DNA from 2 places in the Peribacillus suis genome. Region 1 is predicted to be linked to the other one. Evidence: predicted binding sites of a transcription regulator. Region 1 holds the regulator's gene; the other holds the start of a gene.
What was found. Region 1 encodes NrdR, which represses ribonucleotide reductase genes. Its sites were predicted from a motif close to AACACNATATATNGTGTT; they were not measured.
Positions count from the first base shown of each region.

Region 1 (8,974 bases):
AAAAAAGAAGGGCTTAAAACGAGGATGCTTCTGCAGGTTCATGATGAATTGATTTTCGAAACACCACCGGAGGAGCTCGAGATCCTGATGAAAATCGTACCGGAAGAAATGGAAAATGCGATTGAATTGAACGTTCCACTCAAAGTGGATTATGCATATGGACCAACATGGTTTGATGCTAAATAAATGAAGATAGGTGATTATAATGCCAGAACTTCCTGAAGTGGAAACCGTCAGAAGAACATTGGAACAGCTTGTTTTAGGAAAGGAAATCCTGGAGGTTTCCGTCTTCTGGCCCAAAATTATAAAGGCACCTGAGCCAGTTGAACAGTTTCAAGATGCATTAAGGGGTCAGACGATCCACAGCATTGGCCGTCGGGGCAAGTTCCTCATTTTCAACATGGACGACTATGCGATGGTCTCCCATTTAAGGATGGAAGGGAAATACGGGGTCCATTCGAAAGAGGAACCTTACGATAAGCATACCCATGTCATCTTCACCTTCACGGATGGCAGTGAGCTTAGGTATCGGGATGTCCGCAAATTCGGAACGATGCATCTATTTCGTAAAGGAGAAGAAATGGAGCAAATGCCTCTGTTGCATTTAGGTCCTGAACCACTATCGGGAGAGTTTACCGTCGAGGGACTTCGTGCAAAACTTGCGAAAACGAGCAGGAAGATCAAACCTGTTCTACTCGACCAAACCGTCGTGGTCGGGATCGGTAATATATATGTGGACGAATCCTTATTCCGTTCAGGCATTCATCCGGAACGAGTGGCTTCCACCCTCACACTGGAAGAAATTCAAAAACTGCATGCCGAAATCATCGCCACTTTGAGCGAAGCGGTGGAAAAAGGCGGGAGCACGATACGTTCATACGTCAACTCACAAGGTCAAATCGGCATGTTTCAGTTGGAACTGAATGTATACGGACGCAAAGGGGAAAACTGCAAAATTTGCGGTACCCCGTTAGAAAAGCTAGTCGTCGCAGGACGGGGCACACATATATGCCCGACTTGCCAGCCAAATAAGTAATCATTTGATAAAACACATCGGATGGGCTCTTTCCATATACTGGGGTAGCAACTAGATGGGAAGGAGCATTCATTCCGATGTGGCTACAAATTATTTTTCTTGCTTTTGCAGTAAGTATTGACGGTTTCGGTGTGGGCATGACGTTCGGTATGCGCAAGGTGAAAATACCCTTGAAATCCATTGCTGTCGTATCGGTCTGTTCGGCAATGAGCTTGGGTATTGCGATGGTCATCGGTGAATTCATCAGTCAGCTTATCTCTGTCGGGGCCGCAGAAAAAACAGGGGGCATTATCCTCGTACTTTTGGGGTCGTGGATGGTATACCAATATTTTAGGCCCGAGAAGGAAACGAATGATGAGCGATATCACGAAAAAATCATCTTCAATTTTGAAATTAAATCACTTGGAGTGGCTATCAATATCTTACAAAAACCAATGAATGCCGATTTTGATAGATCAGGGACGATTACCGGTATCGAGGCGCTTGTACTGGGCTTCGCGTTATCGCTAGATGCGTTCGGTGCCGGAGTGGGAGCTGCCATGATGGGGATTTCCCCAATCATTCTTGCACTTTGCATTGCCGTGATGAGCTTCATCTTTATCGGGAGCGGACTTCAATCCGGCAAATTGCTTTCCAATAATAAAATCGTGCAGCATCTGACCTTTCTTCCGGGGGTATTACTGATTTTAATCGGATTATTCAAGTTATAAAGAACGGGGAAAAGGGGGAGCTTATGGGACAAATCATCGGGATCACTGGTGGAATTGCCAGTGGGAAAAGTAGTGTCAGTCAGTATTTAAGAGAATTGGGTTTCGTGATAGTGGATGCGGATGTGGCTTCCCGTGCAGTCGTGGAACCTGGGGAAGAGGCCTACCTACAAGTGGTGAAGGCTTTCGGGGAAGATCTTTTATTGTCTGATGGAAGGATCGACCGGGCAAAGTTAGGCTCGATCATATTTCACGACCAAGAAAAAAGGTTGCTTTTAAATCGTATCGTACATCCTGCCGTGAGAAATTGGATGCGCCAAGAAACGGAAAAGGCCCTTGCTGCTGGAGCGGAAACGGTATTCATGGACATTCCACTCCTGTTCGAAAGCAAGCTGACGTTCATGGTGGAAAGGACACTTTTGGTATACGTGGATGAATCGGTTCAACTAGAGCGATTAATGAACCGGAATGCGTTGACGGAAACCGACGCTTTAGCGAGAATCCATTCGCAAATGCCCTTGAAAGATAAAAAGGAACTAGCGGATGCCATCGTCGATAATAATGGCGATATAGAAGAAACCAAAAAGCAGGTTGTTGAAATACTTAAGAAATGGGAGATCCTATAGAGTGGAAAAGGAAGGGACTTTAACGGTTTCTTCCTTTTTGTTTTGAAAAAGGAAGAAATCCGCTTTTTTATTAACACATTTCAAGAGTAATGTGTTATACTAATTACATATGAAGGGTATTAAGTATAACATTAATATATTCAGGAGGGTCCGATAAATGAATTCAAGAATAGCGATTAACGGATTTGGAAGAATTGGAAGAATGGTTTTCCGTAAGGCAATAGTAGATGAGAGTCTGGACATCGTTGCCATTAATGCAAGCTATCCCGCTGAAACGTTAGCCCATTTATTGAAGTATGATACAATTCATGGGAAGTTTGACGGCATAATCGTTGCCGAAGATGATTCTCTTGTAGTGAATGGACGACGTGTACAACTGATAAATAATCGCGATCCAAAGCTATTGCCTTGGAAAGAGATGGATATAGATATTGTAATCGAAGCTACGGGTAAATTCAATGAGCGTTCTAAAGCCGCCATGCACTTAGAAGCAGGGGCAAAAAGGGTCATCCTTTCCGCGCCGGGTAAAAATGAAGACGTTACCATTGTGATGGGCGTAAATCAGGAAGCGTTAGAAATTGACAAGCATTTCGTCATTTCGAATGCGTCGTGTACGACTAATTGCCTTGGACCGGTTGCCAAAGTACTTGATCAAAAGTTCGGCATAGACAATGGTTTGATGACAACCATCCATTCTTATACGAATGACCAAAATAACATCGATAACCCGCACAAGGATTTAAGGCGTGCCCGTGCGGCTGCAGAAAGCATCATCCCTACGACTACAGGGGCGGCTAAAGCTCTTTCATTGGTGTTGCCTCAATTGAAGGGCAAACTTCATGGTATGGCCATACGTGTACCGACTCCGAACGTCTCTTTAGTCGACCTTGTTGTGGATTTAAACCGTGATGTTACAATCGATGAAGTGAATCAGGCTTTCATAGATGCCTCAGAAAATGAGCTTAAAGGAATTATGGAATATACAACAGAACCGCTTGTTTCAAGTGATTTCAAGACCAATCCGCATTCTGCCATCATCGATGGTCTGTCGACGATGATGATTGGTGATAGAAAAGTGAAAATTCTGGCTTGGTACGATAACGAGTGGGGTTACTCCAATCGAGTAGTCGATCTTGTAAAATTGGTAGCTTCGGAGTTGACAAAGGCTTCTGAAGTTCAAATGTCAGTTAAATAAGAGTAAAGGCCCGTTATATGTTTAACGGGCTATTCTTATGGATACGTTTAGGACAGGTACGGAACCTTGGGTATTAATTCCTTGGTCCTGTCAGATTAACAATTAATGATTAAATTTCCAAAAATGCAAAATGCAGTTGCAAAAGAAATCCATACATTATATACTATGAATCGTGAACTTCCTAAAAAGGGAGTTTGCGTAATGGCTACTTAAAGGGTTAGGACCTCTTTGGACTAACTTTCCCCCGTGGTAGTTATTAAGGATTCAGAATTTTTAATTATGTAAGGGGGAACAGAATATGGAAACAGCTTACACGATGGAAACGATGGGAAGACATGTCATTTCTGAACTTTGGGGTTGTGACTTTGAAAAACTGAACAATATTGATTTAATTGAGAGAATCTTCGTCGATGCTGCACTGAAATCGGGTGCTGAGGTTCGCGAGGTGGCATTCCATAAATTTGCTCCACAAGGGGTGAGCGGGGTCGTCATTATCTCTGAATCACATCTTACCATTCATAGCTTTCCGGAACATGGATATGCCAGCATTGATGTTTATACATGCGGCAACTTAGATCCTAATATTGCAGCCGATTATATCGCGGAGGCTTTGAATGCACAAACGCGCGAGAATATTGAACTTCCACGTGGACTTGGTCCCGTGCAAATGAAAAAAACTAAAATGGGTGTTTTATAATAAACGGGTTAACAAGAGATGCTATATATGCATCTCTTTTTTGATGCCATGAAATGGCCATTCTTCACTCATGGAAAAGCTCCATTAACAGGCATTTACATAGTAAGTACACACATCCTTTACTTGAAGTTTCACTTTTTACTTGTACTGGTTGTCCCTTTTATATAAGATTAAGATAAAATAGTATTCCTTAGGGAAGTTTGATTAGGAGTATCACTTAAAATACGGAGCTGGTAATGATGAAATGTCCATCATGTCAATATAACGGAACGAGAGTGCTCGATTCCAGGCCTGTCGATGAAAGTAAATCGATTCGACGACGCCGGGAATGCGAGGCATGCGGGTTTCGATTCACTACTTTTGAAAAGGTCGAGGAGACGCCGTTGATCGTCGTGAAAAAGGGCGGGACTCGGGAAGAGTTTAGCCGTGATAAAATCCTGCGTGGACTAATCAGGGCTTGTGAAAAGCGTCCGGTTCCATTGAAGGAACTAGAACAAATCACGAGTTATGTAGAAAAGGAATTGCGCAATCAGGGTATTTCGGAAGTGAAAAGTGACAGTGTCGGTGAAATGGTGATGGACCAACTGGCTGAAGTTGATGAAGTGGCTTATGTGAGATTTGCCTCCGTATACCGACAATTTAAAGATATTAATGTATTTATCGATGAACTGAAAGATTTAATAAATAAAGAAAGAAAGTAGAGCTGAAGATTTACTTTGGCTCTTTTTTCACTATATCTTTTGAAAGGTTTGAATGAAGATGTCAATGCATTGGCAGGAACTGCTCCCCGCGGATTCGTACATGGTGTCCTCTGCGGGGCTGCTTCATGATTATGATCGGAAAATACTGACACGGCTGTACCAACCTCTTATTGGACCGATCTGTATTAGCCTATACATGACGTTATGGAGCGAATTGGAGGAGAACCGGCTTTGGTCGGAGGCTTCCTCCCATTATCAATTGATGAATACCATGGGCCTGAAATTAGGCGATATATATGAAGCACGTCTTTTACTTGAAGGAATCGGATTGCTGAATGTGTACAAGAAATCGAAAGGGGATACGAAGGAATTCATCTATGAATTGAATCCGCCCCTATCCCCGCAGCAGTTTTTCACGGATGGCATGCTGAATATCTATTTATATAAAAAAATAGGAAAAGTCCAATTCAACCGGCTGAAGAGATTCTTTTGTGTGGACACGATTGCAACGGACCAGTTTGAATATGTGACGAAATCCTTTGCAGAGGTTTTTTCATCAGATCATCTAGATTCCCTCTATGTTACGGATGAAGCCAAAAACGAATGGAACCCATTGCCTAAACAGCAATTTATCGATCAATCTGACGGTGTCGAGCCTTCGGGGTTCGATGGCTTGTTTGATTTTGATCTTTTGTTCGCTGGGATGAAGAGCTCGATTGTACCCAAGAAGGCCTTTACGCCTAAAATTAGAAATACCATCGCCAAACTAGCTTTTTTATATGGCATCAATCCGCTTGAAATGCAAAAACTAGTAATGGATGCCGTAACGCTGGACGATGAAATCGATGAAGAGCTGCTTCGGAAAGCGGCAAGGGACTGGTACCAAATTGAACGCCAGGCCGACATGCCTTCCTTGATCAATCGTGTACAGCCTATACGGGAACGGACGCAAAAGGATGAACCGAAAACACAGGAGCAAGAGCTTATTCGCCATTTGGAGACTACTTCCCCGCGTGATCGGCTCATGCAATTATCCGGAGGAGCGGAACCGACCAGTGGTGATTTAAAAGTGGTGGAAGGTGTAATGATCAATCAGAAGCTGAATCCTGGAGTCGTGAATGTTTTAATCGAATACGTTATGCTTAAGACAGACATGAAATTCACAAAGGGATATGTGGAAAAACTGGCAGGTCATTGGGCACGATTGAAGGTTTCCACAGTCATAGAAGCGATGGAACTGGCTAAAAATGAACACCGGAAATACCAAGAGTGGGCACAAGGAAGCAAGAACGTTGCCAAAGGCGGCCGGAAAAAATCGATCAGAGAAGAAGTGGTTCCGGACTGGCTTGAACAGGACGAGGAGAAACAGCCTGAACAGAAAGCGGAACAGCCTGAACTGAGTGAACAAAAACGTGAGCTTCAAGAGAAGTGGAAGCAGTGGAAAGCTGGAGGTGAAATAAACGATGGAAAAGATTAATAGATCGCTTAATAAACTGGCCAATACGGGTGATTTCCAGAAACGGTATGAACAGTTGAAGCAGGAAATCTTTGAAAATGAACAGGTGCGTCTTTTTCTGAATGCCAATAGCTCAACGGTCACAGAGGAAATGATCGATAAGAATTTAGGTAAGCTTTACGAATTCATTTCTCAGAGCAACAAGTGTGATAGATGTCCAAGCCTGGATGGGTGCATCAATATGATGCATGGGTATTATCCAAAGCTCGTTGTTCAAGGGAAGGCCCTTAATTTGAATTATGAAATCTGTCCGAGGAAATTGGCAGAGGATGAGAAGCGGAAACGGGAGAGGCTCATTCGCAGTCTATACGTTCCCAAGGATATATTGAAGGCAACGATTGAAGACTTTTCACAAACGGACGATGAAAATAAACGGTTAGGCGTCCTAGGAAAAGCGATATCGTTCATCATGGAATATGAGCCTGGCAAACGTCAAAAGGGATTGTATATATACGGAAAGTTTGGCGTTGGTAAGACGTATTTATTGGGTGCGATCGCCAATGAACTTGCGCAAAGGCAAATCTCTTCGATGATCGTCTATGTTCCTGATTATTTACGGGAACTGAAAGGTTCAATCGGTGATAATACCGTCAACGAGAAAATAGAGATGGTCAAAACGGCGCCTGTCCTGATGCTTGATGATATTGGGGCAGAATCGATGACAAGCTGGGGACGGGATGAAGTCATAGGGCCCATCCTACAATTTAGAATGCTTGAAAATTTACCGACGTTTTTCACTTCCAATTTTGATATGAAGGGTCTGGAGAATCACTTGACTTATTCCCAACGTGGTGAGAAAGAAGAAGTGAAAGCGGCAAGGGTATTGGAGAGGATTCAATATTTAGCGGAACCTGTAAAGCTTGATGGTATCAATCGCAGAAGGTAAAGGAAGGTGGTCTCTACAAAGAGGCTGCTTTTTTTTGCCCTTTCACACCATCTTACTTCTAAATAAGCCCCTATTCCCATATACATGAAAAAAGTAAAGCAAGGGGGAAGGGGGGATGTCGTAGTGCAAATTACGTTCCAAAATGATTCGGAAGCTTTAAAACTGCTGAATTTCGTTTCTGTCCATCCTTTGGGGACAGAAGTTCAACCATATATTGAATTTTCCCCACAACAAGGTCTCGTTATCGATATGTCCAAACTAAAAACCGATAAATGGCTGACACTGCTCAGTGAAACATTTCATTCCTTTTTACTTGAAGAAAAAACGCTTCCTGTTCTTAAACAAATCATCATCGGAAAATTTTTCTATCGAGAACAAGAAGAAATTGATGCCATCATCGAGATAGCTTCTTCCATCATTGAAGCGGAAAACACCGAATGTGGAGGCAGTTTATTCAGTAGGGAAAAGCAATTGATCGAAGAAGGCCTTCAGAGTATATTGGCGGGAAAGGTGTCTTTTTCATTCGATTCGTTCACTACCTTTCGGTTAAGGTCTTTTCAGCATGCGTTGGAAAAGTATGCAGTTCGGGCCATCGATGAATATAAGCTCGAGCAGGATTACCAAAATTTCATTGCGATGCTCAGGGATTGCCTGCATGAACAGGAATCGAAGGTACCAAGGCTTCACCTTGTCAATCATGACGGGTTTCAATTCTATGATCATGAGCTCGGCAGGATGGATCGCCGAAAACTGACAAGCATGATTGACAGGAAGTTGCTGGCCGATATTTCATTCTTTCTTGATACGGTCCTTTGGGCACCACTCTTATCCATCGCACCGGCTAGCTTATATATTTATACGGATAATAAGGAGGAAGGCCTGATTCAAACGATGACACGAATCTTCGAGGAAAGGGCGACCGTCCTGCCGCTTTCAGCCTTTAAGCAGGCCACTGAATGATTATCTTGGGGATTTTGGGTAAAACCTAATTTTAACCTTGATTTTCAATGCATAACGAATTATAATTTCCTACATACTATTAAAAACAAAAAGTTATGATGAGGACACGGGTATTCTAGTCGCCAATTTACAGAGAGGGAAGCCAGCAGGCTGTAAGCTTCCTATTAGCATAGAACACTTACCACCTTTAAACTTCGGTTCGGAAAGCAATTTTTTTGCGACTATGAGCTGACGGGAAGCTGCCGTTATCTAGTTACAAGTGTCACTTTGCCGTGAAAAGCAGAGTGGAACGAGGGTGGAACCGCGGGTTAATTTAATTACTAAGCTCGTCCCTGTTTTATACAGGGGCGGGCTTTTTTGTGTTTTAATCCGCGCAATTGCTTGGTATCCCCCTGAAACTTGAAACGGATGGTAACTAAAAGAAGGAGTGAAGCTACAATGTCAGAACAACTGAAAATATCTTTTCCTGATGGAGCGGTGAAGGAGTTTGCTAAAGGCACAACAACTGAAGACATCGCAGCATCCATCAGCCCAGGACTAAGAAAAAAATCCATTGCAGGTAAATTCAATGGTGAACTATATGATTTGAAACGTCCAATCGAAGAAGACGGTACCATTGAAATCGTTACACAAGATGCTGCGGAAGCACT
Region 1 covers NZ_CM182019.1:2,986,203-2,995,176, reverse strand. The annotation lists gene polA (DNA polymerase I) at 1-186, shown strand, start outside; gene mutM (DNA-formamidopyrimidine glycosylase) at 206-1,036, shown strand; gene ytaF (sporulation membrane protein YtaF) at 1,114-1,746, shown strand; gene coaE (dephospho-CoA kinase) at 1,770-2,369, shown strand; gene AC503W_RS14600 (glyceraldehyde-3-phosphate dehydrogenase) at 2,527-3,564, shown strand; gene speD (adenosylmethionine decarboxylase) at 3,881-4,261, shown strand; gene nrdR (transcriptional regulator NrdR) at 4,501-4,962, shown strand; gene AC503W_RS14585 (replication initiation and membrane attachment family protein) at 5,021-6,439, shown strand; gene dnaI (primosomal protein DnaI) at 6,426-7,364, shown strand; gene ytxC (sporulation protein YtxC) at 7,488-8,324, shown strand; gene thrS (threonine--tRNA ligase) at 8,763-8,974, shown strand, end outside.

Region 2 (8,974 bases), 360 kb from region 1:
AGAAATTGGTCCTGATTATTGATACTTTAAGAAAAGAATTAGAACTTGAAGATGTCCCTTTAATCATTGGTGGACTTGGTGACTTTTTAGGGAAAATAGGTTTTGGAAAATACGCAACAGAGTCTCAACAAGTTAATGAACAGTTACTCCGATTTGCTCATACTCAGCAAAACTGTTACTTTGTAACGGCAGAAGGCTTAACAGCCAATCCGGACGGTATTCATTTGGACGCTGTTTCGCAACGAAAATTTGGTTATCGCTACTACGAGGCATTTTCGAAAAAGTGCGATGTCCTAACACCTCTTTCGAATGAAGAACAATCATTAAAAACCAATACTGACTATTCAAAAACAGAACAAATTTATATTTATAGTATGAATATGGCTTTAAGCAAAATCACATACGCTGAATTTGAAGCAAAAATGATGAAGGTGATGCAATCATAATCCCCTTGCTTATACTTGGCCTGCTGATCCAAAATCCTGGAGCGCATGGCTACGAACTACTAACTTTAATGGAAAAACGACATTATAAGTATATCGTTAACTTTACGAAGGGTTCATTTTATTACAACTTACAACAACTTGAGGAAAAAGGCTTGATTGAACAAGTTCATCAAACAATTTCAAGCAATGGGCGCGAAATCCATCGTTTTATTATCACAAATTCAGGAATGGAAGAATTCGAAAAATTAATGGTGAAGTTTGGAACTAAATCCGAATATGTCAACTTAAAATGCTATGTGGCGTTACTCTTCGCAGATGATTTCGATAAATATAAATTATTAAAATTAATTCAAGCACAAATTGACCAGACTGAAGCTCGAATTGCTCTCCTCGATGATTATCTAGCCATCACAAAAGAATTTCCTGGTAAAATCGATTATTTTCGCCGCATGAACGAAAATTCTCGTTCTCATCATCAAGTGAACTTAAAATGGTTTAAAGAATTGAAAGAAGAAATAGAAGAGCCCAATGCATAAATATAATATCCCCTATCAATATTACTTAGTAAAATTGATAGGGGATATTTATTTAAGGAATCCATAAAAAGGTTTTCAATAATAGAACATTCCTCTACTTGAAATCACACTGAAATCCTCTAGACATTAAAAAACAGCCCTTTGGACTATCTTAATCCAAAGGGCTGTTTTTTTATGAACGATACATCTTTTCATTACTGGTTTAAAGCCCGCACTTCAATTGGGCACCACAATTCGTACAAGTATTGCATCCGCCCATTTCCTGGACTTCACCCTTACGGCAAACTGGACACGTGTTACCCACTTCCGAACCTATCGTTACATTAGTCGAACGCAGTTCATTGATGGTATCAACCAGAACGACTTTTTTCTTTTCTTCCACATCTGTTAAGCCATCCATTTCAAGCTGCTGTTCCATTTGGTTTTCTTCAGCTTTTAATGTAAGAACCTGGCTGTCACGGCTTCCATCTACATAAACCGTTCCACCTTTTGCGCCGCCTTTATATAAGCGCTCGTACACTTTTTGGACCTGCTCGACGGTATACCCTTTTGGGGCGTTAACCGTTTTACTGATTGAGCTATCAATCCAACGTTGAATGATGCATTGAACATCCGCATGGGCTTCAGGAGCCAATTCCATCGCCGAAATAAACCATTCAGGAAGGTTATCAGGATCGGCTTCAGGATGACGATCCAAGTATTCCTGAACGATGTCCGCTTTGACTTCAATGAATTTCCCTAAACGTCCGCTACGGAAATATGTGAACGAGAAGTATGGTTCAAGACCTGTCGAAACGCCTACCATCGTACCTGTGCTGCCCGTAGGAGCCACGGTCAATAAATGGGAGTTCCGGATACCGTGCTCGGCAATGCTTGTACGAATATCCTCAGGCATCTTCTTCATGAATCCAGTATTCGTGAAGCGCGTTCTAAGCTCATTCGTTTCTTCATCCGACGTTCCCTTCAGGAACGGGAAGCTGCCTTTTTCTTTTGCAAGTTCAACCGAAGCCCTGTAAGCAGACGTAGCAATCGTTTCAAACACTTTGTCCACCAGGATTTTTCCTTCTTCTGATCCATACTCGGTTTCACAATAAATTAGCAAATCATGCAGTCCCATGACACCTAATCCAACCCGTCTCTCGCCGAGTGCTTGTTTTTTGTTTTCCTCTAGGAAATAAGGGGTTGCATCAATGACGTTATCTTGCATCCGCACGCCCACTTCAACTGTTTTCTTAAGTTTTTCGAAGTTAACGGTCTTATTATCTTTATCCGCCATCTCAGCTAAATTGACCGCTGCCAGGTTACACACTGAAAATGGAGCCAATGGCTGTTCACCACATGGATTCGTAGCAACGACTTGCTGTCCATAAGCTTTTGCATTCGTCATCTCATTGGCATTATCAATAAAGAATATTCCCGGTTCTGCTGAGTACGTCGCACAAATGTTAATCAGGTTCCAAAGCTCCTTAGCACGGATCTTACGGTAAACCCGGACTTTATGGCCCATTTTTTCCCACTCGCGTACGTCTCCTACATTGTGCCACTCATCATTATAAATCGCCATTTCTTCCGCGTCGTAGCTTTCGACATCAGGGAAGCGCAACTCATACTCCGTATCTTTTTCGACGGCTTCCATGAACTCTTTGGTTAAGCAGATTGAGATATTGGCACCAGTCAAAAAGTCCGGATTGTGGACGCTATACGTTCCGCCTACGCGAACTTTTTCTTCAGCATCCCTAATGATTTTTTCACTGAATCCACCTAGACCCGGAATCTCTTTATAATTAATGATTCCTTGGTACATCGCCGTTTCTTGTTCGGTATGCGGTGTGAACTTCAATTTATCCGATGCATATTTCTTTATGGTTTCATCTTTTGTGTTCTCCATTAGGTAACGAAGAATCCTTGGGTTTTGCATTTTTGAAATAATGAACTCCGCAATATCTGGATGCCAATCAGTAAGCATGATCATTTGGGCACCGCGTCTACTTCCACCCTGTTCAACCAAATGAGTCAATTTCGCTATATCATCAAGCCATGAAACAGAACCTGAAGACTTGCCATTGACCCCTTTCGCAAGGGTGTTTCTTGGACGGAGAGTAGAGCCATTCGTACCGACTCCACCACCACGGCTCATGATCTCCATGACTTGCTTTCTATGCTCGGAAATCCCTTCGCGTGAATCTGGTACAAACGGCATGACATAACAATTAAAGTACGTTACATCCGTGTTAGAACCAGCGCCATATAATACCCGGCCGGCCGGCACGAAATTAAGGTCCTTTAATTCTTCATAAAATTTATTGAACCATTCCGTTCTTTTTTCTTCAGTCGTTTCCACTGAAGCCAAACCAGTTGCATTACGCTTGGCAATTTGCTCGTAATATATTTCAAGCGGCTTTTCGATGATATCAAGCGGCCGATTAATGATTCCTGTTTCCACTTCTTCCGGATTATCCAGCACTCCGCGGAACTCTTCATCCACTAAAACCTTTGCCTTTTTCGATTCCCAATCTATTTCGACGATATGGCCAAGACCACGTGCAGGAAATTTCGGATCTTCTTTAATTGTCAATACTACAAAATCGCCAGCAGAGAGTGTGATTTTTTCAGTATCCTTAAAAGAATAACGGTCAAGCATAACTAGACGGGACACGCCCTTATGCATCATTTTCATATCAGCCGTTACAGGATGAACTTGGGGAAATAAAGATATATCTTTATTCAACCTTTCTAGATCAACCTTTAAAGCTTCTTTAATTACAACCGACATAATTCCCTCTCCTTTACATGTTTCAGATCCGTTCTTGTTGCAAAAATCAATATGTAACCTACATGTCCGTTTCGCTTAACAAGTTACACTAAATTTATCATAGCGAAACACAAAATTCAACATGTAGTGTTTAAGTATTTATTTTAACCACTATATATTGTGTTGTGGTTGATTGTCTTTTAATTTTGTCAAACGGTGAATCAATTAATTGAGTTAGTAAAAGGGAGGAAAATGTCGATTTATAATAAAAATTAGACAGATTTCAATGAATTTGAACATTGCATTTTGCCCGCCTCTTTCAAAGCACTGACGTTACAAGGAATACATGCTTGTTCACACAAATCTGAAAAAACTTATTTATTCCCGACTCTCGCTTCCCCTCTTTTTCTACCTCAAAAAATTCCAGTCATCACTTTCATATTTATTTTTGGCGATGTCCTTCACTTCCTGTAATTGCTTTTCACTCAGCACATATGGTTTCAAATCAATCGACAGACCCTCAGAAAAACCGTTTTCAAAGGCTACCTTCGCCTCGGAAATAGTTATTTTTCTACCAGCAATGTCATTGATGGCCACTGCTTTGTTTCTCAGATTGTTTTTTATCTTCTCTTTTACTTTATCATCGGAGAACTTGAATACACTAAATAGCTTCTCCTCATCAAGTTCAAGCAGGATGGCTCCATGCTGAAGGATAACACCTTTTTGTCTCGTTTGTGCGCTGCCCGCAACTTTCCTTCCCTCAACCACCAGTTCATACCAGCTTGGCGCATCAAAGCAAACTGAGGACTTTGGAGATTTCAGCATCTCTTTATCCTGTTCAGTTTCAGGCACAGAGAAATAGGCATCCAGTCCGAGGTTTCTGAACCCCTTCAATATTCCTTCAGAAATCACCCGATATGCTTCGGTCACTGTATTCGGCATTCCCGGATAAGACTCTGGGACAATGACGCTATAGGTGAGTTCATGTTCATGCAAAACAGCCCGACCGCCTGTAGGCCTACGGACAAAACCTAAGCCTTGCCTTTCAACTTCCGCCAAATCGATTTCGGTCTCAGCCCTTTGAAAATACCCGATGGATAATGTAGCCGGGTTCCACCCGTAAAACCGGATCATGGGAGGGATTTCCCCATTACTCTGCCAATTCAAAAGTGCTTCGTCCATTGCCATATTATAAGCAGGTGAACAATTGCCTGAATCAATGAATCCCCATTTTTCTTTCGTCACGATTACCCCTCTTTTCACGTAGGCTTATTAAACCCTCTAAAAAAACTCACAAGTAGTAGTTTACCAGAGTTTAGCAACGTAAAAAAGAAAGTAAGCTATTCCACCAAATATTTATAAAATTTTTTTGATTATTGGAGAAACCAATTATATAATAGACATTGTCTGTATTCGTTTAGGTAGAAGGGAGTTTTTATGGTTGGATATCTTATATACACTGATTATCATCATAGTAGCCATCGTTGCATATTCACTATTTAATTGGTTCCGTCAACGTAAAATCGTTAAAACCTTAACACAGGAAGAATTTATCGCTAATTACAGAAAAGTTCAATTAATTGACGTACGGGAACCTAATGATTTTGATAATGGACATATCTTAGGGGCAAGAAATATCCCTATGACACAAATGAAGACCCGCTTAGTGGAGATTAGGCAGGACAAGCCTGTATACTTGTATGCTCAAAGTGAAATCATTAGCGGAAGAGCGGCAGCCATGCTATATAAAAAAGGCTACAGGGAACTTTTTCACTTAAAAGGCGGTTTCAAAATGTGGACAGGGAAGATCAAGGCGAAGAAATAAGGCCAATTGCCCAAACCTTACATCTTATCCGTTTTTGAAACATATCATACTGTTCAATAGGGAACTCATGCTTAACAGGCCAAGCATGTTATTTCCCGAGATACATATGAATTTCACCAACTAAAAAACCCCCGCCATCTGGCAGGGGTTTTTTCAGCATCATGCTTGATAACGAAGAATTGGTTTTCTAGCGGCCAATGTTTCATCCAGGCGTTTAATAACCGTGGTATGGGGTGCCTCCTGAACGATTTCAGGGGTTTCTTCGGCTTCCTTGGCTATTTGTATCATTGCATCTATGAAAGCGTCCAGTGTTTCTTTTGACTCCGTTTCCGTCGGTTCGATCATCATTCCTTCTTCTACATTTAACGGAAAATATATGGTAGGTGGATGATACCCAAAATCAAGTAGTCTTTTCGCAATATCTAATGTACGGACTCCCAACTGCTTTTGCCTCCGACCACTCAATACAAATTCATGCTTACAATGGCGATTATATGGCAAATCGAAAAATGGTTCCAAACGTCGCATCATATAATTTGCATTGATGACGGCATTCTCCGTAACGGCCTTAAGTCCATCCGGTCCCATTGACCTTATGTACGTATAAGCCCTTACATTGATGCCGAAGTTCCCATAATAGGGTTTGACCCTTCCAATGGATTGTGGACGGTCATAATCAAGGACAAACTGATCGCCCTCTTTTGTCACGATCGGTTTAGGCAAATAGGGAATTAAATCCGACTTCACCCCAACCGGACCTGAACCAGGTCCTCCTCCGCCATGGGGTCCAGTGAATGTTTTATGGAGATTTAAATGAACAACGTCAAAACCCATATCTCCTGGACGCACTTTGGAAAGAACAGCATTCAGGTTAGCCCCGTCATAATAAAGCTTTCCACCGGCGTCATGGACAAGCTGTGCCATCTCCAGGATGTCCTCTTCGAATAAGCCTAATGTATTTGGATTCGTAAGCATTAATGCTGCTGTATCTGGTCCTACCACTCGCTTCAAGTCTTCAAGGTCCACGAGCCCGAATTCATTGGATTTTACCGTAATCGTCTCTAGTCCGGCAACTGTTGCCGAAGCCGGGTTCGTTCCATGGGCCGAATCGGGGACGATGACTTTCGTACGGTTTACATCTCCATTCGCTTCATGGAAAGCCCTGATCATCATGAGCCCAGTCCATTCACCATGCGCCCCGGCAGCAGGCTGCAAGGTCACTTGATCCATTCCTGTAATTTCCGTCAAATGTTCCTGAAGGTCAAATAACAACTCTAGGGCACCTTGGACGGTTTCTGGGTCCTGGTATGGATGAATATGGGCAAAACCATTGTACCTGGCGACATTTTCATTAATTTTCGGATTATATTTCATCGTACAGGAGCCGAGTGGATAAAACCCAGAGTCCACTCCATGGTTCCGTTTGGATAAAGCCGTATAATGACGCATGATATCAAGCTCGGAAACTTCCGGAAGCTCGGCTTCCTCCGTACGTATATATTCCACAGGCAGGATTTCTTCTAGTGGAGTATCCGCTACATCCATTTCAGGAAGGCTATACCCGATTCGACCGGCTGTACTGATTTCAAAAATGAGTGATTGATCTTGATTATTCATAGTTGATCCCCCAGTTCCTGCGCAAATGCATCGATTTCTTCTTTTGTTCTTAATTCCGTTACAGCCACTAGCATATGATTTTTCAACTCGGGATAAACGGAGCCCAGGTCAAAACCACCAATCATTTCTTTTTCAAAGAGCCTCTTATTGATATCTTTGTAGGGAAGAGGCAACTTAATGACAAATTCATTAAACGAAGGTCCTTCAAAGACCACTTCAATTCCTTGTGCTTGGAGCGTCTTTTTTGCGTAATGGGCTTTTTGAATATTCTGGACGGCCATTTCTCTGACGCCTTTTTTCCCTAGAGCAGTCATGGCTACAGAGGCTGCCAATGCGTTCAATGCCTGATTGGAACAAATATTGGATGTAGCTTTGTCACGGCGTATATGTTGCTCACGTGCTTGGAGCGTCAATACGAAGCCCCGTTTTCCATCCTCATCCACTGTCTGACCGACTAAACGGCCCGGGACTTTCCGTAGCAGTTTTTTCGTGACCGCGAAATATCCGCAATGAGGTCCGCCGAATGCGGCAGGAATGCCGAATGGCTGAGCATCACCTGTCACGATATCGGCACCGAGTTTTCCCGGCGGAGTCAATGCACCAAGTGCAAGCGGATTACTCGATACGATAAACATCGATTTCTCGTTATGTATGATTGCTTCCATTTCCTTCAACGGTTCGATGCGTCCAAAGAAGTTGGGGTACTGTACGATGACACCTGCAATATCATCTGAAGCCAGGTCTTTTAAAGCAGCAATATCTGTGACTCCGTCTTTATGAGGAATCTCGATGACCTCCACCCGTTGACCCTTTGCGTAGGTTTTCACCACTTCCCTTGATTCAGGATGGACAGTAGATGATAATAGAATCTTTTTCCGGCGCGTTTGTCCGGCGGCAAGCATGGCCGCTTCGGCTAAGGCTGTTCCACCGTCATACATCGAGGAATTCGCCACCTCCATACCCGTCAATTCACATATCATCGTTTGATATTCAAAGATGGCCTGAAGCTCTCCTTGAGAAATTTCCGGTTGATAGGGAGTGTAGGCTGTATAAAACTCCGAACGGGATAGGACGTGATCGACGATGACAGGCGAATAATGATCATACACGCCAGCCCCAAGGAAAGATGCATAGTTTTTCAAATCCGCATTTTTGGAAGCCAGTTTCGATAGTTCCTTCATTAAAGCTGGCTCTGATTTTGCTGGTTTTATGTCATATTCACCTTGAAATCGGACATTTTCTGGTATATCGCTGAAGAGATCATCGACGGTTGTGACCCCTATAACTTCCAACATTTCTTTTTTATCCTGCTCTGTCATCGGTAAGTAACGATGTTTCATCTTATGGACCATTCCCTTCTATTTTCGTGTATTTTTATAAAAAGGTGTTTGGATAACAATGGCTTTCAGTCTCTTAGAACGGATTTCCACTTCTACTTCCGTGGATAGACTTGAGTGATTTTTATCGATAAGGACCAATCCTACATTTTTATTCAATGTTGGTGACTGAGTCCCTGTCGTCACTTCGCCAATGAGTTTCTCCCCGTTATATACTTTATAGCCATGCCGAGGTATGCCTCTGTCAATCATTTCGATGCCAACAAGCTTACGTGGTGCCCCTTTTTCCTTTTGTTCGGCAAGCACGGCTTTCCCAAAAAAGTCTGACGCCTTATCCGGTTTAACCGCAAAACCAATCCCCGCTTCGATTGGGGTGATATCCGGCGAAAGCTCTTGACCATAAAGCGGTAGTTTTGCTTCGAACCGAAGGGTATCACGGGCCCCCAGTCCAATCGGTTGTA
Region 2 covers NZ_CM182019.1:2,627,402-2,636,375, forward strand. The annotation lists gene AC503W_RS12795 (sialate O-acetylesterase) at 1-446, shown strand, start outside; gene AC503W_RS12800 (PadR family transcriptional regulator) at 443-982, shown strand; gene AC503W_RS12805 (vitamin B12-dependent ribonucleotide reductase) at 1,185-3,755, opposite strand; gene AC503W_RS12810 (lipoate--protein ligase family protein) at 4,143-4,979, opposite strand; gene AC503W_RS12815 (rhodanese-like domain-containing protein) at 5,176-5,559, shown strand; gene gcvPB (aminomethyl-transferring glycine dehydrogenase subunit GcvPB) at 5,719-7,176, opposite strand; gene gcvPA (aminomethyl-transferring glycine dehydrogenase subunit GcvPA) at 7,173-8,516, opposite strand; gene gcvT (glycine cleavage system aminomethyltransferase GcvT) at 8,535-8,974, opposite strand, start outside.
Region 2: the regulator NrdR is predicted to act here: its motif matches at 3,902-3,919, upstream of AC503W_RS12805 (vitamin B12-dependent ribonucleotide reductase).